DNA from 2 places in the Labilibaculum euxinicum genome. Region 1 is predicted to be linked to the other one. Evidence: riboswitches for the same ligand, from Rfam matches in the RefSeq annotation. Region 1 holds a riboswitch; the other holds the start of a gene.
The links. A riboswitch is a leader RNA that binds a small molecule or an ion and turns the genes downstream of it on or off. The one in region 1 is predicted to bind cobalamin.

Region 1 (15,235 bases):
AAGGAGCGGAATAAAGCAGAAATTGCTCTTCATAAGGCATTAGATATAGCCAATAAATTAGGCTTAAATAACAAAATCTTAAAAACACATAAAGCATTTGCTGAGCTTTATCAAATTGTTGATGATCAATCAAAAGCGATTGAGAGTTATAATCATTTTTCATTAACATATGATTCCATTCTTTCTATTCAGCAGTTTGAGATTGTTGAAGAGATGCAAAATAGATTTATGATTCGGCAAGCTTTATCAGAAACAGAGCAGGAATTGGAATCCCGAAAATTTCAAGAATCATATTTAGTAATCATTATCATTCTGATGTTGATAATTGCTGTTGTTCTTTATTGGCGCTATCAGTCACAGCGGAAATTGAACCTTCAGTTAGCCGAAATTAATCAGACAAAGGATAAATTATTCTCAGTAATTTCTCATGACTTGAAAAATCCTTTTAATTCTTTAATTGGATTTAGTGAATTATTGGTGGAAGAAAGCAGAGAAGGTGATTATCAAAATACGGAGATGTTTGCCGATTATATTCATCAATCATCAGTGGAAGGAATGAAGTTGTTAACCAATCTATTGGATTGGTCGAGATCACAAACAGGGGCTATTTCGTATTGCCCAACACCAATATCATTTGATCGCCTGTTTGATGAGTTAAACAGTTTTTTTGAATCAAAACTGCAACAGTATAAGATAAAGATTGAATTCGATAATTTAATTGAAGAAGAGGTTATGGCCGATCCTGATATTCTCCGAACAATTTTAAATAATTTAATTTCAAACGCCATTAAATACACAAATGAAGGAGGTTTGATTAGATTGGATGCGGCCAGAACAAAATCTCATGTTAACATTAAAGTAAAAGACAATGGCACTGGGATGTCGCAGGAAATTATGGATGGATTGTTTGATAATTTAAAAACAACAAATAGTACTCAAGGTCTGCACAAAGAACAGGGTACAGGTTTGGGCTTAAGTATTTGTTCCGAATTAATTCGAATTCACAAGGGAACAATTAAAGTCAAAAGCGAATTGGGAAAGGGAAGTACTTTCGAAATAGAGTTTCCTGGTTAAAAGAAAGAATCATTCATGATTAAATATTTCTTTCTTATCTCCCGATTCTATTTTTTACTACATTTCTATGTTTTGTGGCTGACTCGTAAGCCAATTGTACCAATAGCAGATAAAGAGAGAAACTGACGAGGCTTCATGGATACAGGTTAAGGTTTGGAGCCTTAAATGTATTAAAAAAAGAATTATTTCAGGATTTATGAAGTGGAATTATTTTAGTGTTGCAGTGAAGTATAGTATGTGTCAAGATGCTTATTTACAAGTGTCTGGGTGGGATACTATCTGTTTGATGTAAATACAATCGATTAAGCTATTTGGTGAAAATTGAATACCAATGTTGTTTTTTTTATAACTTGCATATGTAGTTTGTATTAATTCAACCTTAATATTGAGCTACAACGGACAAATAAAACCATGATGAAACAGTATAAAAGTTTAACTTTTCCTGCGCTTTTTTCGGAAACTGCAGCGAAATTCGGCAACTGTAATGCAATGGCCCTTGTTGGGCAAACTCCCTTTACTTATAACGAGGTTTATGCAAATATTCAAGCCTTACTTGCATTTTTTGAGAAGTTGGGAATTAAACCGGGTGATAAAATTGCTCTGTTGAGCACGAACATGCCTAATTGGGGAATGGCCTACTATGCAACAACTTTTATGGGTGCAGTTGTTGTTCCAATGTTACCTGATTTTAGTCAGTTTGAGATTGAAAATATTTTAAGCCATTCTGAAGCAAAAGCTGTTTTTGTTTCGACAGGTTTGCGTTCTAAAATTAAAAACCTTAAAATTGAAACCTTACAATCGATTATTGCAATTGAAGATTTCAATTTAATTCATACAAATGAATCTTCACCGAAATTTGATCTTTCTGAAAAACCAAAGCAGGATTATCAGGTTTGTGAGGATGATATGGCGGCAATTATTTATACGTCTGGAACAACAGGCAACTCTAAGGGTGTTATGTTGTCTCATAAAAATATCTGCTCCAATGCTATTCTGTCAAAAACAATCCATCCTATAGATGAAACGGACCGTTTTCTTTCAATTTTACCTTTGTCGCACACCTATGAAAATACTTTGGGATATGTGATTCCGATGATTGCCGGTTCCTGTATCTATTATTTAGGAAAAGCTCCCGTGCCTTCATTATTATTGTCAGCATTTAAAGAAGTACGGCCAACCATCATGTTTTCGGTTCCACTGATTATCGAGAAGATTTACAGGAGTAAAATTTTACCGTCGATTAATGGGAAAGCCGTTACCAAATATTTATATAAAATTCCGTTTTTCCGCAAGAAGCTGAATGCAATTGCCGGAAAAAAATTAATGGAAACCTTTGGTGGTAAATTAACCTTTTTTGGTATTGGCGGAGCTAAATTGAATTCTAAGGTTGAACTATTTTTGCGTGAAGCAAAATTTCCCTATGCAATTGGTTATGGATTAACAGAAACAGCACCATTAATTGCAGGATGTGGTCCGGCAATTACTAAATTTCAATCTACAGGGCCTGCTTTAGTCGGAGTTGAGCTGAAAATCAATAATCCAGACCCTGTTACTCAAATTGGAGAAGTATGGGCAAAGGGTGATAATGTGATGATGGGTTACTATAAAGAGCCCGAAAAAACCAAGGAGGTTTTAACCGAAGATGGTTGGTTTAAAACCGGCGACTTAGCAAAAATGGATAAAGACAATTATTTATATATCGAAGGTCGATTGAAAAATATGATTGTTGGATCAAGTGGAGAAAACATTTATCCGGAAGAAATAGAATCGGTAATCAATAACTTTAAACATGTAATAGAGTCTGTAGTTATTGAACAGAAAGGAAAATTGGTTGCAATGGTTCATTTTAATTATGAGGAATTGGAACAACAATATCAACATCTTAAAAAAGAGGTGGGAAATTATGTCGATGACACTGTTGATGAGTTAATGCAGGAATTACAGGTTTATGTGAATTCACGTGTAAATAAATTTTCGCAGGTTCAGTTAGTGATCGCCCAAATTGATCCATTTCAAAAAACGGCAACGCATAAAATAAAGCGGTTTCTATACCATTAGAAACAAAAAAGACTAAACTTCACCCCAAATGTTATACCTAACATTTGGGGTGTTTTTTTATATCTGAAAATTTCTTGTTCTTTATGTTTTTAGACAGAAATAAGATCTTACTGTGTTTGTTATTTGCATGATAATCAGCGTTTAGTAGTGGGTGGTTTGCTTTGGTTTTTACATTCATAAAATAGATTGTTAGTATCTTGAATTAATATTGATACATTTGTTTCGCGATTTGGCAATATCATATCCCTTGATCTGATATTAAAGAGGGAATCCGGTTTGAGTCCGGAACTGTACCCGCAGCTGTAATCTCTATCCCAAACTCTGTTGCATGATGTCACTGTATCTTATGGAAGATATGGGAAGGCGCAACAAGAGGGAGAAAGTCAGAAAACCTGCCAAAAAGCAATTTTGTTTAATCGACACTTTCGGGACTAAAAGTAAGATTATGAAGAAAATTACTAAATCTATGCCTGCGGGGCATATTATGCTTGGTTCATTATTTCGGAACCAAATTTTCAAATTCAGATCAGTTACAGATGACTCTCTGTTCATCTCGTTTGTTGCTAAAGCAAACAGGTTGATGATCATATTAATTAAAGAAGTAAAGACTGAAAAACGTCATTTGCAAAATTTTAATTTTTGGAGTCAATTTCTATTCCCAATTAATACAATTTGATAATTCAACTTGTTTTTCACAACAGGTTAGAATTGATGTGCTCATAATTAAAGGCAAACATAGGTTTGAATCCTTTAAAATCAATATAATATGATACGCGAAAGAGGTAAAGTAAGCATTGTTGGAGCTGGGCCAGGTGATCCGGAATTAATTACACTGAAGGCAATCAGAGCCATTGAAAATGCAGAAGTTGTTTTATACGATTATTTGGTAAACAAGGAATTGCTAGGATATTGCAAACCTGATTGTCAGATTGTTTACGTTGGTAAAAAGAACAAACAACACACCTATCCTCAGGAGGAAATTAATAAAATGCTGATTGAGTTTGGCTTATCGGGAAAAAAAATTGCTCGTTTAAAAGGTGGTGACCCATTCGTTTTCGGACGGGGAGCTGAAGAAATACTTGGTTTGCAGGAGCATGACATTGAATTTGAGGTGATTCCGGGAATTACAGCTGGGGTTGCGGTTCCCGGAGCAGCAGGTATTCCTGTCACATTAAGAAATGTGGCTTCTTCAGTAGCTTTTTTCACAGGACATCAGTGCGAAAATCACAAAACAGAAATTCAGTGGGATAAGATTGCGGCGGGAATTGATACTCTGGTTTTCTATATGGGGGTGACTCAGGCTCCACGAATTGTTCGTAATCTGATGGCAAATGGCAGGAAACCGGAAACACCGGTTGCAATGATTCGTTGGGGAACTTTGCCGGAACAGGAAGTAATGAAAGGAACTTTAGAAAATATTGTGGCAAAGATGGAACAGCACGACTTTAAGCCACCGGCAATTTTTATTGTTGGGGAGGTAGTTGCTTATTCAGAACAATTATCACCATTGATTAATCAAATGGCCAAAACAGAAATTTGATAGCTATGAACAGAAAAGGAATTTTATTATGTGGGCATGGAACCCGCAAAGAAAGGGGAGCGAAAGCATTTCAAGAGTTTGCGGAGCGATTTGCATCTCAAACTACGCATTATGAGGTTGAATTTGGATTTTTGGAGCTTTCGGAGCCGGATTTTGAAACAGGAGTAAAACGATTGGTTGAAAAAGGTGTGACAGAGATTATTGCTGTTCCAGTATTTCTTTTTACCGGAGTACATATGGAAAGAGATATTCCTTACGCTCTAAAAAGCTTTCAGGAAAAATATAAGGTGAAAATTCAGTTGGCCAATTACATCGGAACATGCAATGAAATGGTTGAGTATGGAGTGCAGCTAATAAATGAAACTCTTGAAGCTAAGGATTGGAAGAGCGACGAGACTGCATTCCTTGGATTAGGTATTGGAGCTTCCAAAGCTGAGGCTAATGGAGATTTGGCGAAAATGACCCGATTAATTCAGGAAAAATACAAGTATCCATTTGCCATTAATGCTTACACAAGCAGCATGACTTATCCGGCATTGCCTGTGGTATTGGATTGGTTGAAGGTTTTGCCGTTCAAAAATATTATGATGTTACCATTTGTATTCTTTCCAGGAGTTTATATGGATAAAGCATACGAGATAATGGAACATTTTGCAAAAGAAAACCCGGATAAGAACATCGAAATTGCACCTCTGTTAGGTGATGCAAATGGATTGTTTGAGGTATTAAATGCAAGATTACAGGAAGTGTTGGATGGAAAAGTTGATCTAATAATGAGTACTGATTTAACTGGAGTAAAACCACATCATCATCACGGACACGATCACGGGCATTGTCACGGACAAAGTCATGATCAAGGACATCATCATCATCATTAATTCTAATACGAGATAAAAGATATGAGCGGAAAAGTGTTTGGAGTGGCCTTAGGCCCTGGAGATCCTGAGTTAATTACGGTGAAAGCTTTGAACTGTTTGAAGAAATCAGAGAAGATTTACTATCCGGCAACGCAATCATCAAAAGGGAATCAGGATAGTTTTTCATTGGTGATTTTGAAACAACTGGGTGTAGAAGAGAACAAGTTTGTTCCGATTACAGTACCGATGAGCAAGGATCGATCGGCGGCAGAAAAAGCATATGCAGATTTGTTTCTGAAAGTGCAGAAGGATGTTGGAGAGGGCAAACAGGTAGTAGTGGTGAGCGAAGGAGATATTTCATTTTTCAGTACTTTTTCCTATTTACTTGAAGATTTCAGGAAGAATAGTGTCGATTTTGAGATGATTCCGGGAGTTCCGGCTTTTATTTTGGGAGGATCAGCAGGAAAACTGGCATTGGCAACTCAGAACGATAAATTATTAATCGCTCCAGACATAGAGGATGAAGAGGAACTGAAATCTCTGCTGGAGCAGAACCAAACTGTCGTTTTGATGAAGTTATCAATGGTTCGTGATTGGATTAAAGTATTCATTCAAAATAGTGATCTGAAGTTCTTTTACGGTGAATATTTAGGAACTCAAAAGCAGTTTACCTGCACCGATATGGAAAGTCTGAAGGACAGGAAAATTCCATACTTCGCCATTTTAATTTTTTACGGAAATAAATAATATATCATGCCAAATAGATTAGGAAAAATAACCGTTGCAGGCCTTGGACCAGGAAGTCCGGATCTGTTTTTAAATCCGGCAATAGATGCAATAAGAGAAGCCGATGTGGTGATCGGATACAAATATTATTTTCAGTTCATAGAATCATTCCTGAAAAAAGGAACAGAATGCATGGATACGGGAATGCGTCAGGAAGTGCAGCGCGCCGAAAAGGCATTTGAATTGGCTGAAACAGGGAAAGATGTTGTTGTGATCAGCTCTGGCGATGCCGGCATTTACGGAATGGCATCGCTTGTTTTCGAGATGGCTGAGAAAACACAATCGAAAGTAGAGCTAAAAGTTATACCCGGGATTTCTGCTTTTCAGGCTGTGGCTGCAAAATTGGGTGCACCGTTAAGTCACGATTTAGTCATTCTTTCCTTGTCGGATTTACTCACCAGTTATGCTTTGATCGAGAAGAGAATAAAGGCAGCTGCGATGGGCGATTTCGTAACTGCAATTTACAATCCGAAAAGCAATAAAAGATATTGGCAATTGTATCGCTTACGGGAACTGTTTTTGGAAGAACGAGAAGAAACAACACCAGTTGCCATTGTGCGCCAGGTGGCTCGTGCCGAGGAACAAATTACTTTGACAAACCTACGCGATTTTGATCCTGAAATGGTAGACATGTTTTCGCTGGTGATTGTTGGGAATTCGCAAAGCTATATTTCAGGTGATCGGTTTATTACACCACGTGGATACTACAGTAAAGAAGAACAGGAGGGAAGACCGGGTCCTTTGATTATGCAGGAAAGCTTTCGAACAATTGCTGCAGAATTGAAAGAAATGGATTTACCCTTGGAAACAAAATGGATTCTTTTGCATTGCATTCATACTTCGGCAGACTTTGAATTGCCTGAGATTTTGAAAGTACAGAACAATGCAGCTCCAAAATTGAATGAATACCTCCAAAAAGGAGGTGTAATTATTACTGATGTTACTATGGTTCAGTCGGGAATTCGCAAAAAAGCCTGCGAGAGAATGGGCGTTGAGATCAAATGTTATTTGCACGATCCCCGCACCATGGAATTGTCCGTAAAACATGGTATCACCCGCACTCAGGCGGGAATTCGTTTGGCAGTAGAGGAGCATCCCGACGCTTTGTATGTATTTGGAAATGCGCCAACAGCATTGATTGAATTAACTGACTTAATGAGAAGTAAAAACATTCAGCCAGCCGGGATTATAGCGGCTCCGGTTGGATTTGTGAATGTAAAAGAATCAAAACACAGAGTGAAGAGTTTTACAGATTTACCCGCTGTTATTATTGAAGGACGAAAAGGTGGTTCTACCTTGGCTGCAACCATTGTGAATGCCATTTTAAGCTTGGAAGATGCTTACGATTTAAAACCCGGAAGAGATGTTTAATTTTTACATCATTGGCATACCAGACCGAATGGAAGTAAGTCTATCTGATGAGGTGAAGGAGGTGCTGCAAAATCATCACTATTTCTCGGGAGGAAAGCGCCACAGAAATTTGGTTGCTTCTTATTTGCCTGAAAATTCCAAATGGATTGATGTTGTTATTCCATTGGAGGGAACCTTTCTGGTTTACGAGCAGATAGATGAACCCATTGTGGTGATTGCATCCGGAGATCCACTATTTTTTGGTATCGGTAACACGATCAAGTGCCGTTTTCCGGATACAAAAATAAAGGTTTACCCTTATTTCAACAGTTTGCAGTTGCTGGCACATGAGTTTCAATTGGCATATGGCGAAATGACAATTTGCACCCTGACCGGAAGAAATTGGGTGAATTTGGATCAGGAGTTGATTCGCGGTAAAAAATGCATTGGTGTTCTTACCGATAAGAGAAAAACACCGGCCACAATTGCCGCAAGAATGCTGGATGCCGGTTTCGACAATTACAAGATGATTGTAGGTTCAAAACTGGGAGGAGAAGAACAATATTGTACAGAAATTTCATTTCATGAGGTTGTTGGTAAGGACTTTGCTCATCCAAATTGTTTGATTCTAATTCAGGAGAGGGAGATCAAACGGACATTGGGCATTCACGAGGCTGATTTTCACATTCTGGAAGGCAGGCCAAAGATGATAACCAAGCGAAGCATCCGATTGAATTCCATTTCATTTTTGGAATTGAATAATGCAAAACACCTTTGGGATGTAGGATATTGCACGGGTTCGGTTTCTATTGAAGCCAAGCAGTTTGCCCCGCATTTGCAGGTGACTGCTTTTGAACGCAGAGAAGAATCGAAAGAGCTTTTGAAGCTGAATCAACGAAAATTTTGCGTGCCTGGAATAGATGGCATTCACGGTGATTTTTTCAATATTGATTTGTCTGCAATTCAAAGTCCGGATCGGATCTTTATTGGCGGGCACGGAGGTAAATTAAACGAAATGATGAATCGGTTGTGTGCTGTTTTGCACGATGATGGGATCATTGTTTTTAATGCGGTTAGCGAAGCAACAAAGCTGGATTTTCTGAGGGCAGCAAAAGAGCTTCAAATGGAGATTACCGATCAGATGATTATACAGCAGGATGATCATAACCCGATTGTAATATTTCAGGCTAAAAAAAGGAATTTACCACAAAGGGAAACGAAGGATAGCACGAAGTAACACAAAGAAAATAATTAAGAAAAAGCTATTGGCGACAGGCTAATAGCTAAAAGAAAAAATACATGAGCAATACATTCATCATTATCAATAACAGTTTTGCTATAGCAACTGCCGAACGCATTGCTGCAAAAATGGAAGGAAGTACGATTGTTTCTGTTGCCGGATATCCGGGCAGCAATAAAATTTCTTCTTTACCGGATTTTCTTTCAGAATCTTTTCAGGTTGCCGATTTGCTGATTTTTATTGGAGCTATGGGCATTTGCGTAAGAAGTATTGCTCCTTTTATACAGAATAAAGCGATAGATCCGGCAGTAATCAATATGGATTTGCACGGGAAATATGTGCAGTCGGTTTTGTCGGGACACAAAGGTGGTGCGAATGAGTACGCTCAGCAAATTGCTGAAATCACCAATGGAACGGCGATAATTACAACAGCAAGTGATACATTGGAGGTATGGCCATTGGATATATTCGGCAAAAAATATAACTGGACGAATGAATATCAGAATGTTTCTGAGAACGATTTGATTGCTGCCTTTGTAAATCAGAAGAAAACAGCATTACTTTTAGAGGTGAAAAACGGGGGGACGCAAAGCTTGCAGGATTCCTGTCCTGATTTTGTGGAGGTTTTCTATCAATTTGATCAGATTAAACAGGAAGATTTTGATTTGCTGATAGCTGTGACTCCCGCTTTGTACGAAACAAATATTCCAAGTTTGTTTTTCCGCCCTAAGTGCATCGTGGTTGGTACCGGTGCACAAAAAGGAATTGGAGTAGAAGCTTTTGAAAATGAATTAAGATCCCGGTTTGAGGCAAACCGCTTGGCTTTTGCATCCTTAAAAAGCATTCACAGTATCACTGTAAAGGCCAACGAAGAGGCTTATAAACAATTCAGCGAAACAACTAATTTATCCTTCATTACTTATTCTTCCGAAGAATTAAATGAGAAGGAAGGTGAAGTTTCCTATTCTGCGGCAGCGCATCGTGAAGTGGGAGCTGTAAATGTATCCGAGGCATCGGCACTAATTGCGAGTGGTGCGAAAGCCTTGATCCAAACCAAAAGCAAGCATGTTGATGCAAATGGAAAGCATTTTACTTTGGCTCTGGCAATGGATGCAAAACAGGAGCGGAAAGGGGAGATTTTTATTGTTGGTGCGGGGCCTGGGGCACCCGATTTAATTTCCGTTCGAGGCAAGAGTCTTTTGAAAAGAGCTGATTTGATTTTATATGCCGGAAGTTTGGTGCCAAGGGAATTAACCGATTACGGAAAAGCTTCCTGTGTGATACGGAACTCCGCAGATTTAACTCTCGAAGAGCAGTTTGATGTGATGAAGGAACATTACGACGGAGGAGGATTGGTTGTGCGTTTGCATACAGGTGATCCATGTATTTATGGTGCCATTCAGGAGCAAATGAACTTTTTTGATCAGCACAAAATGGATTATGAAATTGTTCCGGGTATTTCATCCTTTCAGGCTGCCGCTGCACGTTTAAAATCTCAATTTACAATTCCAGAAAAGGTTCAATCAATTATTCTGACCCGCGGAGAAGGCCGGACACCGATGCCGCCAAGAGAACAATTGGCCGAGTTCGCAAAATTCCAAAGCACGATCTGTCTGTTTTTAAGTGTGACATTGGTGGATAAACTGCAGGCTGATTTACTGGTAGGATATCCGGAAAACACACCGGTGGCTATCTGTCACAAACTAACCTGGAAAGAGGAGAAGATTTGGAGAGGTGAGTTGAAAGATCTGGCAAAAATTGTGAAGGAAAACAAACTATCCTTAACGGTGATGATTGTGGTTGGTGAAGCCATTGGAAACCGCAAAAACAGATCATTATTATACGATCCTAAATTTACACACGGCTGCAGAAAGGGAATTGATAATTAATAAGCAGTATCAATTCAGATTACGATATGGGAATTATTTGCCCTGAAAGGGCGGAAGAAGTTAGCACAGGGCAACGCCTTGTGTAAAAAAGGCAAATTATAAGTTTAGCCCTGAAAGGGCGAAAGAGAGAAAATAAATTGCAATGAAAATATTATTATTCGGGGGAACAACAGAGGGGAAAGCAACATCTAATTGGTTGGATGATTTGGAAATTTCGCATTTCTATTCGACAAAAACGAGTTCTGGAAATTATGAATCCAGATTCGGACAGAGAATTTGTGGTGCGATGAATGTGGAAGAGATTTGTACCTTTTGTTTGGAAAATGAAATTGATTTACTGATAGATGCAGCACATCCTTTTGCAGAAGTCTTGCATCACAGTATTGTGGATGCAGCAAATCAAGCGGCTTTGCCTGTTGTTAGAGTAGAGCGCGATGCAGTACCCCGAATTGACAGCAAATGGATACGATATCACCACAGTCTTGTATCCGTCTTAATGGATTTACAGTCACAAAAGTATGCAAAAATACTTTCCATGGTTGGCGTAAAAGCCTTACCGGTGATTCATAAAATCGTGCCAAATGCCAATATTTGGTATCGGATTCTTGATTTTCCTTCTTCACTGGAAATTGCCCAAAAGGCAGGTGTTGAAATGGAAAAGGTTATTGTTTCGGATGCATTTGATGGAATGGAATCCATTGAAAATTTATTGGTTGATGAGGGAATTGAAGCCATGATTACGAAAGAGAGTGGCTACTCGGGTTTGTTGGATCAGAAAATGGATTTGGCGGTAAAACATCAAATTCCATTGTACGTGATTGCCCGACCCGACTTACCCAACTACGATGAGACGATAAGTAATCGGGAAAGGCTGCAGAAATATTTGAAGAATCGGTTTGGATTGGAGCGAAAAGAATTGGCTCATGGTTTTACTTCGGGGACTTGTGCTGCAATAGCTGCGAAAGCAGCCTTAAAATTACTCTTAGGAGAAGAATTGCAGCTAAAAGAGCGCATTGCTTTGCCCGATGGTGGAATTTGTGAAATGCAATTGCATCAGAACAGATTCATGGAAGATTTTGCTTTGTGTTCGGTGGTGAAAAACTCCGGCGACGATCCGGATATTACTGACGGAATGGAAATTGGCGCCTGCCTGAGGTGGAATGATGCGAATTGCATTCGTTTTGTGAAAGGGGAAGGAGTGGGAACGGTTACTTTAAATGGTTTGGGAATTCCCTTGGGCGAACCGGCAGTAAATCCTGTTCCCCGAAAGATGATTGCATTCGAATTGGAACAAATTCTGGAAGAGTATGATATTAATAGAGGTATTGATGTTTCGGTATTTGTGCCCGTAGGTAAAAAACTGGGAGCGAAGACTTTTAATCCCAAGCTGGGAATTGTTGATGGCATTTCCATCATCGGAACTACCGGAAGAATTAAGCCTTATTCTTTGGAAGCTTATGTGCAAACCATTCAAAAACAGTTGAACTTGGCTGTGCTGAACGGGAACAAGCACATTGTGGTAAATTCGGGAGGAAGAAGCGAACGATATCTGAAAGAGAAGTTTCCTGATTTGGCTGATTTGGCTTTCCTGCAATATGGGAATTTTATTGGCGAAATGCTGCAAACAATTAATGCTTCGGGTGCCGAAAAAGTAAGCATGGGAATCATGACTGGCAAAGCAGTGAAACTGGCTACCGGACATCTGGATACACACAGCAGTAAGGTTGTTTTAGATCATGATTTTTTGATGGGATTGGCAAGAGATTGCAGTTATTCCGAAGAGATTATTCAACAAATTGGAGAAATTAAAATGGCGCGGGAACTGGAAGAATTAGTTCCATTTATGGGAGATGAACCATTTTTTAAAGCTGTAAAATTTAAATGTGAAGAAGTTTGTAAGAAAGTTATTACAGACTGCAGTTTCGAGCTTCTTTTAATCAGCAACAATGGAGTTATTATTTAGACTTATGAATTTCAAAAAGAATGATTAAAACAGGAATAGGCAGGAAACAGTATTTAAGATTCTGTAATAACTACTACATACTAAATTAAATATGAGAAAAAAACTATTTGTACTACTTGCGTTTTTACTTCCTTTTCAGGGATTTAGCATGCATATAATGGAAGGCTATCTACCGGCAGGCTGGTCTGTTTTTTGGACCGTGGTTTATTTGCCATTTTTTGTTTGGGGTGTAAAGGTGATTCAGAAAATAGTAATAAAACATCCTGAACTAAAAATGCTTTTGGCATTGGCGGCGGCTTTTGCCTTTGTATTGTCGGCATTAAAATTGCCATCGGTTACCGGCAGCAGTTCGCATCCTACCGGTGTTGGTTTGGGCGCATTGTTGTTTGGCCCGATTGTAATGAGTGTGTTGGGTGTTTTGGTTCTTATTTTTCAGGTGTTGCTGTTGGCGCATGGCGGTATTACCACTTTGGGTGCTAATGCATTTTCGATGGCATTGGCCGGTCCGGTGGTAACATTTGGTATTTATAAATTGTGCGCCAAATTGAAATGCAACCGCTCTGTTTCCATTTTTTTAGCTGCATGTCTGGGCGATTTAACTACCTATACAGTTACGGCCTTGCAGTTAGCCCTGGCCCATCCCGATACGCATACCGGTGTAGCCGGAGCTTTTGTGAAATTTGCATCTATTTTTAGCTTAACGCAAATTCCAATTGCTGTTGTTGAAGGATTAATCACTGTTTTGGTGATGAATATTCTGATTAAAAATGTACCGGATTGGGAAGGAATAAAACTGAATTTTCAAGCTCCTAAATTGTAAGCATATGTTGAAATTTGTTCTTAAGAATCAAAATAAATTCCTGTTTTTGGCAATAATTGCCATTCTAATTGGTGTTTTTGTTTACGTTGGTGATTCTGAATTTGGAGGTGCCGACGGACATGCCGAAGAATATATTACAGAAGCCAATCCTGATTACAAACCGTGGTTTTCGAATATTTGGGAGCCACCGGGAGCCGAAATTGAAAGTTTACTATTTGCGCTGCAGGCGGCTTTTGGAGCTGGGATTGTTTGTTATGTATTAGGATATTATAGAGGGAAGAAGGCAGTTAAAAGGCTCAGATAACAATTAGAAATTAATAATTATTGTTAGTGCAAGGAATTGCCAATAAGCGAAGGGATGGATTTTTTACTAATTACTCATTACTAATTTTTAATCCAAATAAGTGTTTATAAGCGAACAATACATACTAAGAAAACCGATATTCGGATTGTACAGCATGGAAAAGTTTATTCTTTTTATGGTGCTTCTTAATTGTGCTTTGCTTTCCGGGAATTTGTATATGCATTTGTTTCTGATATCATTGATTTCAATTGGCTTTTTAACTCATGGAATTGACCTGATAAAACTGCTTCGTTTAATTGCCTTGCCTTTTGGATTTATTGTATTGGGAAGTATTTCAATCGCTTTTTCTCTGCATGCCGATCCCGAAAACAGTCTGTTTTACTTCGATAGCATGGGATTGTGTATTGGTTTGGAAACAGCAGGATTGCACAAGGCTTTGGATTTGTTTTTTAAGGCAATGGCGGCTGTAATGGCTCTAAATTACCTAATTCTTTCCTGTTCCCTGTCAGAACTTAACGATATAGGACGAAAATTGAAAATCCCTTTGATTTTGCGCGAATTATTTGTCTTAACCTATCGTTACATTTCATTGCTTTTTACTTTTACAGGTCAGGTTCACATTGCGCAGCGAAATCGTCTGGGTTATGCCAGGCGAAAACAATCCATTTCATCGGTAGGGATGTTGTTTTCCTCTGTTTTTATCAAAAGTCTTCTATTTTCGGATCGGAGTCTGGAAGCGCTTCAGTCAAGAGGTTATCACGGCGAATTTTATTTTCGGCAGCAAAAGGAAGTCTTGAGATTAAAACAGGTTTTATCGATGTTGGTATTTGGAATCCTGTTACTTTTTCTTGATAATTATTCAAACTTGTTCGATCTGATTTCTCACATCTAAAATCTCATATCTTAACGAAATGATTCAACTTCAAAACATAGAATACACATATCCCGAAGGCACAAAAGGACTGGAAGCTGTTTCTTTGCAGATTGAGCAGGGAAGCAGGGTGGCTTTTCTGGGAGAGAACGGTGCCGGAAAATCAAGTTTGTTTTTGGTTTTGAATGGAATTCACAAACCTCAGAAAGGAAAGTATGTTCTGGATGGAAAACAATTTGGCTTTTCGACCAAAGAAAGAAAGCAAATGGCACACAAAGTAGGTTATGTGTTTCAGGATCCGGAAGTGCAGTTGTTTGCCGCAAGTGTGTACGAAGATGTGGCATTTGGTCCCTTTAATTTGGACTTGGATAGAAAGGATATTGAAATCAGGGTAGAAAAGTATCTAAATTTGCTGGGTATTCAGGAATTGAAAGACAAAGCCCCGCATCAGCTGAGTTACGGACAGAAAAAGCAGGTTGCTGT
Region 2 (15,235 bases), 120 kb from region 1:
ACTATTTGTGGTTTACTGGCCGGATCCATGACCGATCCTCCAGCTTTAGAATTTGCCAATTCAATCGCTCCGATTCAGGCACAATCGACTGCTTACGCCACTGTATACCCTTTGGTCATGTTCTTACGGGTTTTACTCGCACAAGTACTGGTATTACTTTTTACCTAAATTCTATTTAATTGGAAAATATGCTCACAATGAATTCATTTAAATTTTACAACTAAAAATAATGAAAGACAACAGAATACCATTTCAAAAATATACAAGCCGACAAGAACAGTTAGCAGCACAATACAATTGGGAATATTTCTCGAAACAACACAAAAAGGGAAAACTAACTGCCAAAGAAAGAATTGAATTGCTGTTCGACGAAAACAGTTTTGAGGAAATAGACGCATTTGTTAAACCTTCAGGCAACATAGAAACGAACATATATGGAGACGGTGTAATTTGCGGACATGGCAAAATAAACGGTCGCAAAGTATTTGCCTTCGCTCAGGATTTTACATTTATGGGAGGTTCACTGGGATCTGTTCATGCCGCCAAAATCATGAAAGTTCAAGACATGGCCTTAAGTATGGGGCATCCAATAATCGGACTAATTGATTCCGGCGGAGCAAGAATACAGGAAGGTGTGGCAAGTTTAGCAGGATATGCCGGAATTTTCCACCGCAATGTAAAAGCATCAGGTGTAATTCCTCAAATTTCAGTCATACTTGGACCTGCTGCCGGTGGTGCCGTTTATTCTCCGGCTCTTACCGATTTTATTTTTATGACCAGACAAACTGCATACATGTTTGTAACCGGTCCGGAGATCGTAAAAGAAGTCTTAAATGAAGAAATAAATTCAGAAGATTTAGGAGGTGCGGATATACATGGTTCCAAAAGTGGGGTTGCTCATTTTGTTTACGATGATGAAGAACATACTCTTTTGGGGGTCCGAAAATTATTGCAGTATTTACCCTCTAACAATGTAGACTTTCCTCCTGTATCGGCTCAAGAAGCTTTAGCTCCTAATAATCCCCAAAAACTTGGTGTAATTATCCCTGAAGAGGCCAACATTCCTTACGATATGCTGGATATTATCAACAATATTACAGATAAGAACAGTTTTTTCGAAATATCTGAAAATTTTGCCGGTAATATCATCATAGGATTTGCACGCCTTCAAAACAAAGTAATAGGATTGGTTGCCAATCAGCCTAAGGTTTTAGCCGGAGTTCTGGACATTAATTCGGCAGAGAAAGCCGCCCGTTTTGTTCGTTTCTGCGATGCTTTCAATATTCCTATTTTGGTTCTGGAAGATGTCCCCGGCTTTTTACCTGGCAGCAATCAGGAACATTCCGGAATTATCCGGCACGGTGCAAAATTATTGTATGCATTTAGCGAATCTTCTGTTCCTAAAATAACAGTAATAGTAAGAAAAGCTTACGGCGGAGCTTATATTGTGATGAACAGTAAAAATATGGGAGGAGATTTTAATTTTGCCTGGCCTACTGCCGAAATTGCCGTTATGGGTCCCGAAGGTGCAGTAAAAATCCTTCATCGAAAAGAACTAATCCAATCGAAAAATACCGATGAACTAAAAGCAAAATTAATTGCTGACTACAAGGAAAATATTGCCAATCCATACATTGCTGATGAAAAAGGATATGTTGACGAAGTAATTGAACCCGCCAACACACGTAAAAAATTAATTTCCGCTTTCGAAGCTCTGGAAAACAAATACATGGAGAAAATTGCTAAAAAGCACGGAAATATTCCTCTTTAAATACAAACAAATTTGAACTGATATCTTAAAAATGATCAAATCAATATTAATCGCAAACCGTGGTGAAATTGCAATTAGAATTGCAAAAACAGCCACAAAAATGGGGATTTTAGTGTATTGTATTCAGACAAACAGAGAGGCAAATGCTTTGTATCTCGACTTTGCCGATGAAATTATTACTCTTGAAGAAAATCCAAACGGATCCATTTTCTTAAATGCCGAAGAACTAATTCGTCTGGCAAAAGAACACCAAATCGAAGCCATTCATCCGGGCTACGGTTTTCTTTCCGAATCGCCTTATTTGGCAAGCAGATGCAAAGATGAAGGAATTCTGTTTATCGGCCCAAGCGAAAAAGCCATCTATACGATGGGAAACAAAGGGATGGCCCGCAATATTGCTCAAAAAAGCGGAATCCCCGTTTTGGCTGGCAGCACTACAAACATTACTAATTTTTACGATGCAAAAGCCTGGGTGGAACAAATTGGCTATCCGGTGATTATGAAAGCCGTTGCCGGAGGTGGCGGCAAAGGAATGCGCATTGTCCGTTCGGCTGATGAATTGGAACTGATGTACAAATTGGTTACAAACGAAGCTAAATCAGCTTTTAACGACGACTCTTTGTTAATCGAAAAGTACATTGAAAGTCCTAAACACATCGAAATACAGGTATTGGCCGACCAGCATGGAAATGCCATTCATTTATTCGAACGTGAATGTTCCATTCAGCGCAAACATCAGAAATTAATGGAGGAAGCTCCCTCAGTTGCTGTTTCCGATGATTTGAGAAATAAAATGGGAGAAATGGCTCTTTATCTTTGTCGGAAAATTAATTACCACACACTAGGTACGGTAGAATTCTTATTGGACAAAGATAATCGTTTCTATTTTCTGGAAATGAATACCAGAGTGCAGGTAGAGCATCCAATTACCGAGGCAATAACCGGAATCGACTTGATTGAGCAACAGATTAAAACAGCAGTTGGTGAAAAACTGGAACTTCAACAAGGCGATATTCAAAGAAAAGGCTGGGCAATTGAATTGCGTATTAATGCCGAAGATGTGCAAGCCGATTTTTCTCCTAATCCGGGAATTATTGATAGAATGGAATTTCCTGAATGCAGTTTCCTGCGTGTTGATACAGGTTTTGAAAACGGCAAATTAATTCCTCCCAGTTACGATTCTATGATTACTAAATTGATCATTACGGGAGATAACAGACAAGAAGCCATTAAGCATGCTTTAGCGGTAATTGAAAACACGGTAATAAAAGGTGTAAAAACAACAATTCCATTTTTTAAACTGGTGCTCAATCATCCCGATTTTATCAATGGATCATACAACACATCGTTTATATCAGAAAAACTTGATAAACCTTTCTTTCAGGAACAGGATGAAGAAAAAGCTGCAGCCATAATGGCTCTTCAGGCTTATTTAAACGAGAAACAAAAAATCGAAAGTAATTTGACTCACAAGGAGGATTCCGCGTGGGCTACTAAAATGAGAAATAAACTTTTTTAGCCATGATTACACTTAAAAAAAACAAGAACTTTGTGCTTTCCGGAGATCAATCGTACAGCTTAAAAACACAAAACTATCAGGTACTTTCTTCCCGGTCAAAAAACGAAAGATTTACAATAAAAGAAAAAGACAATGAATTTATCATTCAATACAAAGACAAAAATTTCATTGGTGAAATCGTTGAATTAAAACAGAATAAATGTACTGTATTAGTAAATGGAAACACCTATAACTTTACAATTGATACCGAAGCTACTTTTCAAAGAAAAGAGAAACTTCGTAAAAATAATCTCATCAAACCCAATTGTAATTTACTTGCTCCTATGCCGGGCAAAATTACAGAGGTATTAACATCTGAAGGATGTATAGTTGAAAAAGGAAGTCCTCTGGTGTTGCTAGAAGCAATGAAAATGCAGAATCAGATATTGGCCGCGCAAGATGGTACAATATCAAAAATCCTGGTTAAAGACGGCGATAGTGTAATGTCCAATCAGGTTTTAATCGAAATAGACTAGCTTTGGCAATTAGTTAAATCCCCTGCCGTAAAGGTATGTCCTTTGGCAGGGGATTAACCACAAACTAAAAAAACTTATATCAATTAACCAATCTGGCTGATATTGCCATTTAAATCTTGGTTAGATTTAATGATCTCTTCTACCTCCAAATGAGTATAGCCTGAATAATTTGCAAAAGATAAATCCAATACTTTTACGGGTGAAAACGACTGTAAAGTGTATTTGTAATCTCCTTTAAGCACTTCGCACATTTTACGAATATCGGCTTCGGAATGACACTCACGAATTAGTGTTGTTCTAAACTCAACATCAATCGGCGAATCTTTGAGAATAGCAATCGACTTTTTCACATTCATCAGTTGAATTTCTGTAAACTGATTTCCAACAATTCCTTTATATGCAGATAATTCAGGCACAGTCTTCAAATCCATTGCCACATAATCAATCAGATTCTGCTGCATCAGGATTCTTAAAAGCTTGGGATTGGTTCCATTCGTATCTAATTTTACAAATAGTCCCAATTCCTTCACTTTACGTATAAATGCGACCAAATCTGACTGAACAGTTGGTTCACCTCCGGTAATAACAAGGGCATCAATAAATCCCTTCGCTTTTTTTAAATAATTCAACACCTCAGTTTCACCAACTGAATCTCCCATGGGGTGATATTTCGAAATCAGCTCCCAATTGTGACAAAACCTACATGCCATATTACAAGCTTGAGTGAAAATCACCGAAGATACCTTTCCAGGATAATCAATTAAGCTGTTCTTTATAAATCCTGATATTTGCATTGAAATAAATTAAGATGGTGAAAAATCAGCTAGCAAACGACCTGTTCTTCTTCCTCAACATGAGCCTTTTTGTCAAATAATTTTCTCTCTTTAAATTCCTGTCTCTTACCATCATTCCACTGATGTATAGGACGCAGATAACCAACAATTCTTGAGAACACTTCACATTCCGTCCGTTGACCGGAATTAGCACATTTAGGACACAATTCATGTTCTCCGTAAATGTATCCGTGCTCGTGGCAAATACTAAATGTAGGTGATAAGGTAATATATGGGAGATGATAATTATTGGTTATTTTTTGCAACAACAACTTTACGGCATCAACAGAAAGCTGTTTTTCTCCAATAAATGTATGAAACACAGTTCCTCCGGTATATTGCGTCTGCAACTTGTCCTGCAATGTTAAAGCTTCGAATAAATCATCGGTATATGCAACCGGAAGCTGCGAAGAGTTGGTATAATAAGGTGCTGCTCCGTTTCGGAAGTTTTCCTGATTGGCAACAATTATATCATCGTAAGTTTTGGTGTCAAGCTGAGCCAAACGATAGGTTGTTCCTTCGGCCGGAGTCGCTTCCAAATTATAGATGTTACCAGTTTCCTCTTGAAAACTAACCAGTTTTTGCTTCATAAAATCAAAAATCCGAAGTGCAAAAGCATTTCCTTCTTCCGAGACCAAATCACTTCCAATAAAATTCAGGCAACACTCATTCATTCCAACAATACCTATTGTTGAAAAATGATTTTGCCAAAATTTGCCATTCCTGTTTTTCAAATGACGCAAATAAAATTTTGAATAAGGGAACAATCCTTTTTCCGTTAAATTTTCAATCATTTTTCGTTTGATCTCCAGACTATTTTTCGCCAAATTCATCAGATGCTCCAACCGCTTAAAGAATTCAGCTTCGTTACTTGCTTCGTAGCCCAAACGAGGTAAATTTACAGTTACCACTCCAACCGAACCGGTTAACGGATTTGCACCAAACAGACCTCCTCCACGTCGTGCCAGTTCACGTTTATCCAAACGCAGCCTGCAACACATACTTCGCACATCATCAGGCGACAAATCAGAATTTACAAAATTAGAAAAGTACGGAATTCCATATTTAGCAGTAATTCTCCAAATGTTTTCATACGCTGGTTTATCCCATTCAAAATCGGATGTGATATTATAAGTTGGTATTGGGAAAGAAAAAACACTTCCATTGGCATCTCCTTCTTCAATCACCTGTGCAAAAATTTTATTAAAAAGATCCATCTCAACCTGAAAATCCCCGTAAACTTCGTTCATCAATTTGCCGCCAATAATTACCGGCTGATCACTCATAAATTTTGGAACATTTAAATCCATGGTCACATTGGTAAATGGTGTTTGGAAACCTACCCGGGTAGGAACATTCATATTATAAAGAAATTCCTGAAGAGCCTGTTTAATCTGATTTTCATCCAATTGATCGTACCTTATGAAGGGAGCCAATAAGGTATCGAAATTCGAAAATGCCTGGGCTCCGGCGGCTTCTCCCTGCATGGTATAAAAGAAATTGACCACTTGTCCGAGAATGGTACGAAAATGTTTGGCCGGCCGGCTAACCAATTTGCCCGATGCGCCTTTAAAACCTGTTAATAAAAGATCTTCCAGATCCCACCCTACACAATACACACTTAAGAATCCAAGGTCGTGAATGTGAAACGCTCCTTTCTTGTGAGCATCTCCAATTTCCTGCGGGTAAATCTTATTCAGCCAATATTGTGAACTTACAATGGTCGAAATATGTTGATTCAATCCCTGCAGAGAATATGACGAATTCGCGCTTTCTTTTATTCTCCAGTCCTGAAGATTCAAATAATCGTCAACCAAGTTTAAATTGGAAAATAATTCCTTGGTGTCGCGAGCCAACTCATGTTGTTTCCGGTATAAAATAAATGCCTTCGCAACTTCAAACAAGTCATATCTGAATAGTGTTTTCTCTACCAAATCCTGAATTTCTTCCACATTGGGAATTCCCGAAAAATCAATCTCTTTCATGATCTGACTGACACAAAATTCGATTAGTTCAACGCGCTCTTCACCTACTGCCTGAAATGCTTTATTGATTGCATTTTTAATTTTATCAGACTTGAATTTAACAACCTGACCATTTCTTTTCCGAATTTGAGATTCGGATACACTACCATTCATTTTCATTTTATTGTTTTTTGATTTTGAAAAAAATGATAGCTTCTGAGGAAAATATAGAATAGGAAGATACATCGAATAGTGTATCCTCATTCTCTGCCTTTCTCCCGAAAGCTACGAATAATCATTACAGGCAGGTCTTCTGGCTTGTCCTCTTTTGGTTTGCCTTCCCATTTTAGTTGAGATAAAACAGTGGCTTCAGAAACCAAAAATATGAGGACTTACAGCTGCGGGGACAGCTCACGAATTAAACGTGATTCCCTATTATTCCTTTCGGAACCTATAAATCAACACAATAGTAAGAAGAAAAAATATGATAATCAATCTGAGTTATTAACAGTTATTGGTCAATAAGCTATGAAAGAGGAAGAAACACGGTTCAATTCTTTTTCAGGAAAGAATATCCTCAATAAAGAAAACTTAGTAAATTGAATTTATCTACTACTATGCAAGAAAGTATTTGAGAATTCATCTTAAAAATGGGATTTAAAGCGAACCAATTTGTATCCTACTTTTTGAATTTACCTTAAAGAAAAACTTCAAATACGAATTTGTCTAAGTACAAACTAAGTGAAAAAATACAAAAGTACAGGTATAATAAAACCAATCATCATTAACCAAATGCCTCTTTTCTTAAATCCATTTTTCCCTTTCACCATAACAGCTCCGGAAATGGCAAAAAATATTAATACAATTGCGTAAATAATGGCTATTGATGAAAACCTTTTGCCTGAATTGTAGTGAATATCATTCACAAACTTATACACCGGCACCTTTTTATATGTTGTTAGTAAAACCTTACCGCTACTAGGGTAATACTCTCCCAACCCACCTTTAATATAGATATTATAAATTCCATTTGCCGGAATTACCTGTGTTAACTTTGGCAAGTCTTTAAAATGGTTTTGAAAGTATAACTTAAATTCCTTTGGACTTAAATTTGGTTTAGCTTTTTTCTCCAAAACTATTTCCTGATACGAAGGATCTTTCTCATTTTTTTTCAAGATTAATAAGACTCCCGACACAGCATAAATCAAGGTTAATCCTATAAATAAATAGCCAAGATCTCTATGCAGAGACCTTATGCTTTTATTCAACTTTTTACTATTCCACAATTTCATACGAAGTTCCGTTTACAAAATAAACTAAATAAAAATTTCTATTTGCCTTTTTCATCCATTCGCGCATTTGATTAATATTTGTCATTTCTGAGGCACAATGTTCTCCCCCTTCTTCGGCATCTTCTTTAGCCTTTACTTTTGCTTCCCAATCGTTAATAAACTTTTCAGATAAACGGTTCTCTTGAAGCGTTCCTTTAACCGCAATCGTAGAACCTGATAATTCCCGGTTAAAACCCTTGATATCTCCCGTAGCTTCAACTCTTAACGACAGTTTACCTGTTTCATCCAGTAATATCGCTCTACGACCCGAATGAGCACATACATGTTTTACCATTCCTTCAAAATAAACCTCTTTCCCTACATTCTGCTCTGCTGTTTCCATTATCTGAGCAATGGTTTTAGCGACATGTTCCTTCCCATTTTCTTTTTTTATTGCCTGTTTTTTATTGATTTGATTACACGAGACCAATACATTTAAAGCAACAAATGCTGTAAATATTAACTTTTTCATTTCTAAATTGTTTAACGATTAAATATAATGTTTGCGATAAAACCATAAATACCTGTAATTGCAATCCAAACCACTGAAAACAATTGTATTTTTTGTTTCCGATATCTCGTAATGAAAACAAATACCAATGTCAATAGTAAATTGGTTAGTAATACCCAATAAGATCCAAAATAAACCATAGGTTTGATGTATTTGGTATTGGCATTTGTAAATCCAACTGCGAATGGTAAAATAAATTTACTATAAGCAGATTCTGTAATATCCTGCTTAAATGTTACTTCATCAACCACCTGTTTTGTATCTGCATTAAGAGCTAAAACTGTTTTCCCTTTCGATGATATTACATTGACATTCCAGAACAAAGGATTTGCCATAATCAACAATTGATTTTTATTGATATCGAAAGCTGATGTTGGAATTTCCTGTAGTTTGTAAGCATCAGTTGTGATAATGTAGAGCCTTTTATTTGTATCAAATACAAAGGCATAAAAGCTTCTGTCGTCTGGTTCCATTGTTGCAATGTATTCCGGAACTACACCTGCAGGTAAAGAAACTTTCCTCAAAAAAGGCATTGCATTCACCATTTTTAAGTGGAAAATCTGATCGTCATTATCGATAATAAAATAGCCTTCATCGTAGGCTTTTCTGGTTGATGGATTACCCGCTGCCATTTTAGCAGGAAATCGAAAACCCCTTTTCTCAAAAATCTTATTAAAACATTGACTTTTTTCTTCATTTACCCGATTGGTTTCGGGATTGATAAACTCAATTTTAGAATTTAAACGAAAAACATCACCAGGCATTTCAATTCTAACTCGTCCCGACATGGACTCAAACAAAGTATAAAGACCTATGTGCGGCTTATTTTTATCAGTAGGATTTACTTTAAAAAAGAATTTCTTAGAATTCACTTCCCTTGGATTAATAAGCTTGCCATGAATACTTTTGGGCATTCTTCCGTCTGCCATTAATTGTCTGGAATAAAACATTGGTAGTATACTGTCGAATTCTAATTCAGAATACACTCTATTGGTATTCATGTTTTTGCGAATCAAACGTTCTTCCTTATCATCAAAATCGATGGTGCAGAAAGCTTTGTCAACAGAACTATAATAAGTAAATATATTTTTTGAAGCTATATCGGTAACCAGATGATAAGATTTAGGCAACAACCATGCTAATAGCAGGGTGCCTAAAATAACTATTAAATAATTTATTGAATATCTATTTTTCATGCGTTTCTATTTTCTCAGTTGCAGCATACTACTCTCATGAATATTTAATCACTCTCTTGTGTGAATAATTGAATCATTAAATTTCGCATGCTTTTTTCATATCTATTAAAAGCGAACATATTAATCCTGAATTCCAACTTTAAAACGTTGAACCGAGAAGTAGCCAAACGGTAAGACATAAAATGGAATAATAACAACACTTACCACTACAAAACTGTATGCTCCGGGGAAATCGGTCAGATAAAACAATTGAAGGCTTGCAAACATGATTAAAGTATTGAAGATCCTTCGTTTCCAACTTGGCTCCAAACAAATCCATGACATCATTGCATAAGCCGCTAATCCGGCAATATACCATGGCAGTAAAGTATATATCATGCTCGCGGTTATTTCCACAGGAAAATAAATTCCAGAGAATGTCAGAAGTATTAGTAAGTGCATCGCAAAAATTATCATCAGCAATGTCATTCCAAATCCTAACATTGTGAAAACAATTTTACGATTGGACAATGGCAGATGCAAACTTAACTTGATTCGCTTTTGAACCATTTCAGGAACAAACTGTGCTAAAGCCAAACAAAATCCGACCGCAGGAGGAAAGAATTTTAAATCTCGGAATAGAAACTGATCTCTGTTTACAATTACATCCCAAAGATGTTCTAAACCTACCATTCGAAACGACCTGCCTAGTTTTAAAAACAGATATGTCAAAAGAATTACTCCGGCAATAAATGCACCTATGGCAAACCATTTGGTTTTTTTCCATTCTTTAAATAATAATGCTCTTATCATCTCTTAATATTTTCCGGTTAATCCAATAAATGCCTCTTCTAAACTCAAACTTTCTTCCTGTATAGAATTGGTTACCTTAACATTACCGCTTAGTAATTTTTCCAATTCATTTTTCGACAGTAATGAATAAAGTTCTGTTTTCCCTTTAATGCTTACTGAATTATAAATGTGATTGCTATTGTCCAACAATTCGGGCTTTTCGCATGTAAATCTGTATCGCTTAAATGACTCAAGAAGTTCACTAACTGGCTTTTGCATCACAATACGACCATAATCCATAATCAAACAATCATCAATCAATCGTTCCATGTCCTGAATAATATGAGAGGTGACAAAAACGGTTTTATTTTCCGCTTTAGCATATTCACTTAAATAGTCAACAAACAACATGCGGTAACCAGGATCCAAGCCCATCGAAAAATCATCGAGAATTAAAAGCTCTGGATCTTGTGCCAGGATTAACCCCAAGGCTACCTGCGATCTTTGTCCGCACGACATTCGGGATATTTTCTGTTTGGGATCAATTTTCAGCAGTTTCATTAACTCATAGTAAGCATCCTTTCTCCATTTGGGATAAAAGGCAGAATAAAACTTCTCAATCTCCGAAATGTTCATGAAAGAATATTGAACATGCCCTTCAATTAATAAACCAACTTTTTGTTTGGTTTCTGGTGAAAGGTTTGCCGAGCTTTCGCCAAACATTAAGCATTCTCCGCTTCGTGGTTGTAAATAGCCGTTTAAAATGTTAATTGTTGTGGTTTTACCTGTTCCATTTTTTCCTAATAATCCTAAAATTCGTCCTTTCGGGATTTCAAAATTCAAATTCTCATAAATACAGCGTTTGCCGTAATAGTGAGTTAGGTTTTTGCATTCAACAATAGCTTGTTGCATAAAATATATGTTTAAAGTGTTAATCCAATTGCAAAATTGAAACTGTATTGTGATTTAGAATTTTCTATTATCATGTATTGATAAGCTAGTTTGGTATAAATACCATAAGTATTTTTTGTGTCGAAATCGTATCGAATATTCGAAGCCAAGCTCAGCCAATCACTTTTTAAATACTCATAGTTTGGAACAATCAAACTTTCATTTGCCTTTCCTTTTGCCAAAGATGAAGTTGTTAAATCACTATTAATGCAGTATTGGGCTAATGCCTCGAGTTTTATATTCAAGCTAGATTTACTAAACTGTAAGTTTCTTCCTGTATTTAGCCTAAGCGTTACATGTTCTACTTCTTGTTTGGGATTTTTAGAATTAGCTATCTTATATTCTGACTCATCAGAAGAGTATTTAATTTCCATTTGATACAAAGAACTGTGCTTAATACCCCTTACCAATAAAATACTTGTAAAACCTCCATCTAGATACTTGGCTGAATATTTTTCGATGACACTTAAAAGTTGTCTATTATAATTATAGTTGTAATCAGACCCTGTTTTACTTTGATAAGATGCGAAAGAATTTATTTTGAATATTTTATTAGTGAACTGATACTGCTTTCCTAAAGTGAATTGAAACTCCTTAGCATCTAAATCATTCACAATATCATAGCCTGTCCCAACTATTTTTAATAATTCCAGTTTCGACTTTTTGTATGAGAATGACTGATACCATCCTGTTTGGCCAATGGGAATCAATTGTGTACCCAGTGAATACCCTTTCTTTTCATAAATATTACCAACACCTCCACTATTGGTTACAACCGTTGAGAAATTCTCATCGCTAATACCTAATCCTCTCAGATAAAAAACTTTAATCCCTGTACCAGGTCGCAACGCATCTACTTCATGATCTTGCTGATAATCATGATATCCTGCATACAGACCAATCATATATTTTGAATTGATTTCTCTTGTACCTCCTAATTTTATTTCTAAATCAGAAACGGTAGATTTTGGTCGTGGATCTAATTTTCTGTAATCTTCTGAGGATCTATATTTGGCCTGAAGGGCATAAGTACTTTTCTTTTGAATCAGACTGTATATTCCTTCGAATGAATAATTTTCGCCGTACGTTTTTCCACCAATAGTATCCGCCACGATATATGGAGCCAATTCACTGTAATCGCTTACTGTATTCCATTTAATATTATCCATATTGTTTTTGCTGTAACTTGCTCTTCCAAACACAAAGTTTTTCTCACGTCTTTTAAACGAATAAGCATCAAAATCAATTGAGGATGTTTTGTTTCCAGTTTCAATTCTGTACAAGCCATTTGCTTTCCTCTGTTTCCAAGCCAAAGAAACATCGGTAAAAGATTTATTGTATTGATGACCTAGCATAGCAGGATTATCCCAAATCCCACTTTGTATTTGAATTAATTCCTTTTCAAAATCAACGGCATTCGCATTTCTATCTTGAGCAAATGCTGATGCTGTTAAATTTAAGAGAATGACAATTCCAAGAATGGATTTTAACTTTTGTGTTAGCATGTAAACAATAAAATTAAAGAAGACCCTCAGAGACAAGTCCAAGGGATCTTCTTTAAGGTTAATATTGGATTATTCCTCTTCGATTATACCTGGTGTAGGATCAGCAGTAGGAATAAAGTCGAATTCTGAGTTGTTGGTATCCAATAAAACAATACGATTACCTTCTTTGTGACTTACCTTACGCTTCACACATTTTCCGTAACGAGCATCATCCCCGTCACCAGCATGAGTCCAGGTAAGGTCTAATGATGGATCGAGAGCTTTCCATTCGTAATCAGAAACAGTAGAACATTCTACTGCATCGATAATTATATTATTTGGAACTTTCCAAGCATCAAAATCCATAACTTTCACAAAGTCACCCCATACAAAAGTATATTGATAGTGGTAAGCGTTATCAGTATTAAATTTCTCTGGTGTCATATCATCCATCTTAAAGATCACATAAGAAGTAAATCCACGATTGTGAAGTCCCCAAACAGAAGCTGAAGTAGAAACCATTTTCTCCATATTAGGAACTTCCGGTACGTCTACATCAACATCAGCACCATCGAACCATTCAAAATCTGCAATCGATAAATCAAATGAATTCGCATTCTCAGCAGAGTGATCAATGGCTACGTCACATACAATAATAGATTTTCCAGGTTCAACAGGATAATCATCTCCGTCTCCAGGAATTCTATAAACTGAACTAACAGGTGTATATTCTTTTCGTACATCAGGAGTATATTCATTCAATGACTGAGCTGTATTTAGTTCAGATTCCGCAATACATAAACCATCAGCATATAAGATTTTATCCGTATTGTTATAGATTTCAAAGTATTTATCATCATTATACTGTTTTCCTTCTGGTGTTTTTGTTCCACTGAAGAAGATTTCTGAAATCACAAAACTGGTATTCTTTCTGTACTCAAATAAGTCGATAGTAAGATCGAAAGATCCTCCTGTAACTTCAACATTCTCGCTAAAGCCTCTAATCCCCGTGGTAGCATAAATTATTTTATCATCAACATCTCTAGTAAAATAATCCACTTCGGCTTCTACAGTAAAATTGTAAAGACCATCTTCCAGGTTCAATGTTGGAAGCATGAATCCATATAAATCCTTGGAAATTTCTTCTCCGGAATTAACATTAGTAACAGTTACCGTACCATTCTTAAATGTTGGTGCCTTTAGTTTTGCAGGTGGATTCAACACCAAATTCAAATCTGATTGCAATATTGGATCATCATCATCGCTGCAAGAGAACAAGGATACTACCATTAAAAGGCTTAAACCGAATATCAGTTTTTTCATTTTTTATTATTATTTAAAGATTAATATTAAGTTCCATTCCAAAGTATGGAGATACTTTTCGAGTTACTTTAGTGCCATCACTACGCGTATAATCCGGATGATAATCTAAAATTCTATTTACATAAAAGGATAGTTCCATCTGATCACCTATGCTCTTTGATACGGTAAGATTCACATCAATACCAATAGGAGTTTTATACAAGTCAAAGTCATTTGGACTTGGTTTGTGATATAAGAATCGCAATAACGGATCTGTTGTGTGTGATTCATTGTATTCAAACTGATTTCCATCCATATCAAAATAATACTCAGGCATACCATCATGAGGATTATATCTAAATTGATGATACCACATACACTGTATGGCTGTTGAGAACATTAAACCAAATTTTTCAATATGAGTATCCGCTCTAAAATTGGTATTGAACTGTTCATATTCTTTCCCTCTGTCCCAGTTGTAATATCCTATGTATGGATAATCCTTTCCATCGATTACTGTACTTGGGTGTTTGTAAGTTGCATCGCTTAAATCGTATTTAGCTCTCATCCAAGCACCATTAATTGAGACCCTTGAGTGTATGGCATCAATTTGTCCCAAATCAATTTGATACTCAACACCTACTTTCTCTTCTCGTGCGCCGTTTGCTCTTTTACTATAGTAGATAAATTCTTTTCTTGATTCATAATCGAATTGTTCGACTGTTGGTGGTCCACTTAATTCATCGGGATGAGGTCCTGATGATACATCGTATAATTTAAAACCCATTGTTTCGTAATATCCCAATCGCTTAAATCCATTCTTAAGCAATTCGTGATATGCTGTTACATAAGCTCTGGCCTTTCCCAATTTTAAATTAAATCCAAATTCAAACTTTTCATTTCTATTGGGTTTCAACTGATAATTGATTGGATCAATCATTTTGGTTTTATACTGTACTTGTCTTAAATCTTTATTTTGAGAAAAATAATTTAGCTGAACGATATCGAGATAAAGCATATCTGGATATAGGTGTGTCAGCCCTGGGAATTTGGTATGCATCCCATATCCACCAGTTAACTCAACATA

Region 2: another riboswitch for cobalamin. It lies ahead of ACY0M5_RS13110 (ribonucleoside triphosphate reductase); the one in region 1 lies ahead of ACY0M5_RS13665 (hypothetical protein).

What each region holds. Positions count from the first base shown of each region.
Region 1 is NZ_OY782756.1:3,413,384-3,428,618, reverse strand. It holds gene ACY0M5_RS13675 (tetratricopeptide repeat-containing sensor histidine kinase) at 1-1,074, shown strand, start outside; gene ACY0M5_RS13670 (AMP-binding protein) at 1,489-3,132, shown strand; cobalamin riboswitch at 3,346-3,546, shown strand; gene ACY0M5_RS13665 (hypothetical protein) at 3,578-3,808, shown strand; gene cobA (uroporphyrinogen-III C-methyltransferase) at 3,899-4,672, shown strand; gene ACY0M5_RS13655 (sirohydrochlorin chelatase) at 4,678-5,550, shown strand; gene cobI (precorrin-2 C(20)-methyltransferase) at 5,572-6,276, shown strand; gene cobJ (precorrin-3B C(17)-methyltransferase) at 6,283-7,686, shown strand; gene cbiE (precorrin-6y C5,15-methyltransferase (decarboxylating) subunit CbiE) at 7,679-8,902, shown strand; gene cobM (precorrin-4 C(11)-methyltransferase) at 8,965-10,794, shown strand; gene cbiD (cobalt-precorrin-5B (C(1))-methyltransferase CbiD) at 10,937-12,757, shown strand; gene ACY0M5_RS13625 (energy-coupling factor ABC transporter permease) at 12,849-13,577, shown strand; gene ACY0M5_RS13620 (energy-coupling factor ABC transporter substrate-binding protein) at 13,582-13,881, shown strand; gene cbiQ (cobalt ECF transporter T component CbiQ) at 14,036-14,773, shown strand; gene ACY0M5_RS13610 (energy-coupling factor ABC transporter ATP-binding protein) at 14,793-15,235, shown strand, end outside.
Region 2 is NZ_OY782756.1:3,296,029-3,311,263, forward strand. It holds gene ACY0M5_RS13085 (putative transporter) at 1-168, shown strand, start outside; gene ACY0M5_RS13090 (acyl-CoA carboxylase subunit beta) at 230-1,771, shown strand; gene ACY0M5_RS13095 (acetyl-CoA carboxylase biotin carboxylase subunit) at 1,803-3,290, shown strand; gene ACY0M5_RS13100 (acyl-CoA carboxylase biotin carboxyl carrier protein subunit) at 3,293-3,805, shown strand; gene ACY0M5_RS13105 (anaerobic ribonucleoside-triphosphate reductase activating protein) at 3,889-4,599, opposite strand; gene ACY0M5_RS13110 (ribonucleoside triphosphate reductase) at 4,629-6,782, opposite strand; cobalamin riboswitch at 6,889-7,072, opposite strand; gene ACY0M5_RS13115 (PepSY-associated TM helix domain-containing protein) at 7,340-7,894, opposite strand; gene ACY0M5_RS13120 (hypothetical protein) at 7,878-8,405, opposite strand; gene ACY0M5_RS13125 (DUF4857 domain-containing protein) at 8,417-9,640, opposite strand; gene ACY0M5_RS13130 (hypothetical protein) at 9,761-10,432, opposite strand; gene ACY0M5_RS13135 (ABC transporter ATP-binding protein) at 10,436-11,323, opposite strand; gene ACY0M5_RS13140 (DUF6850 family outer membrane beta-barrel protein) at 11,335-12,867, opposite strand; gene ACY0M5_RS13145 (DUF4876 domain-containing protein) at 12,937-14,169, opposite strand; gene ACY0M5_RS13150 (TonB-dependent receptor) at 14,183-15,235, opposite strand, start outside.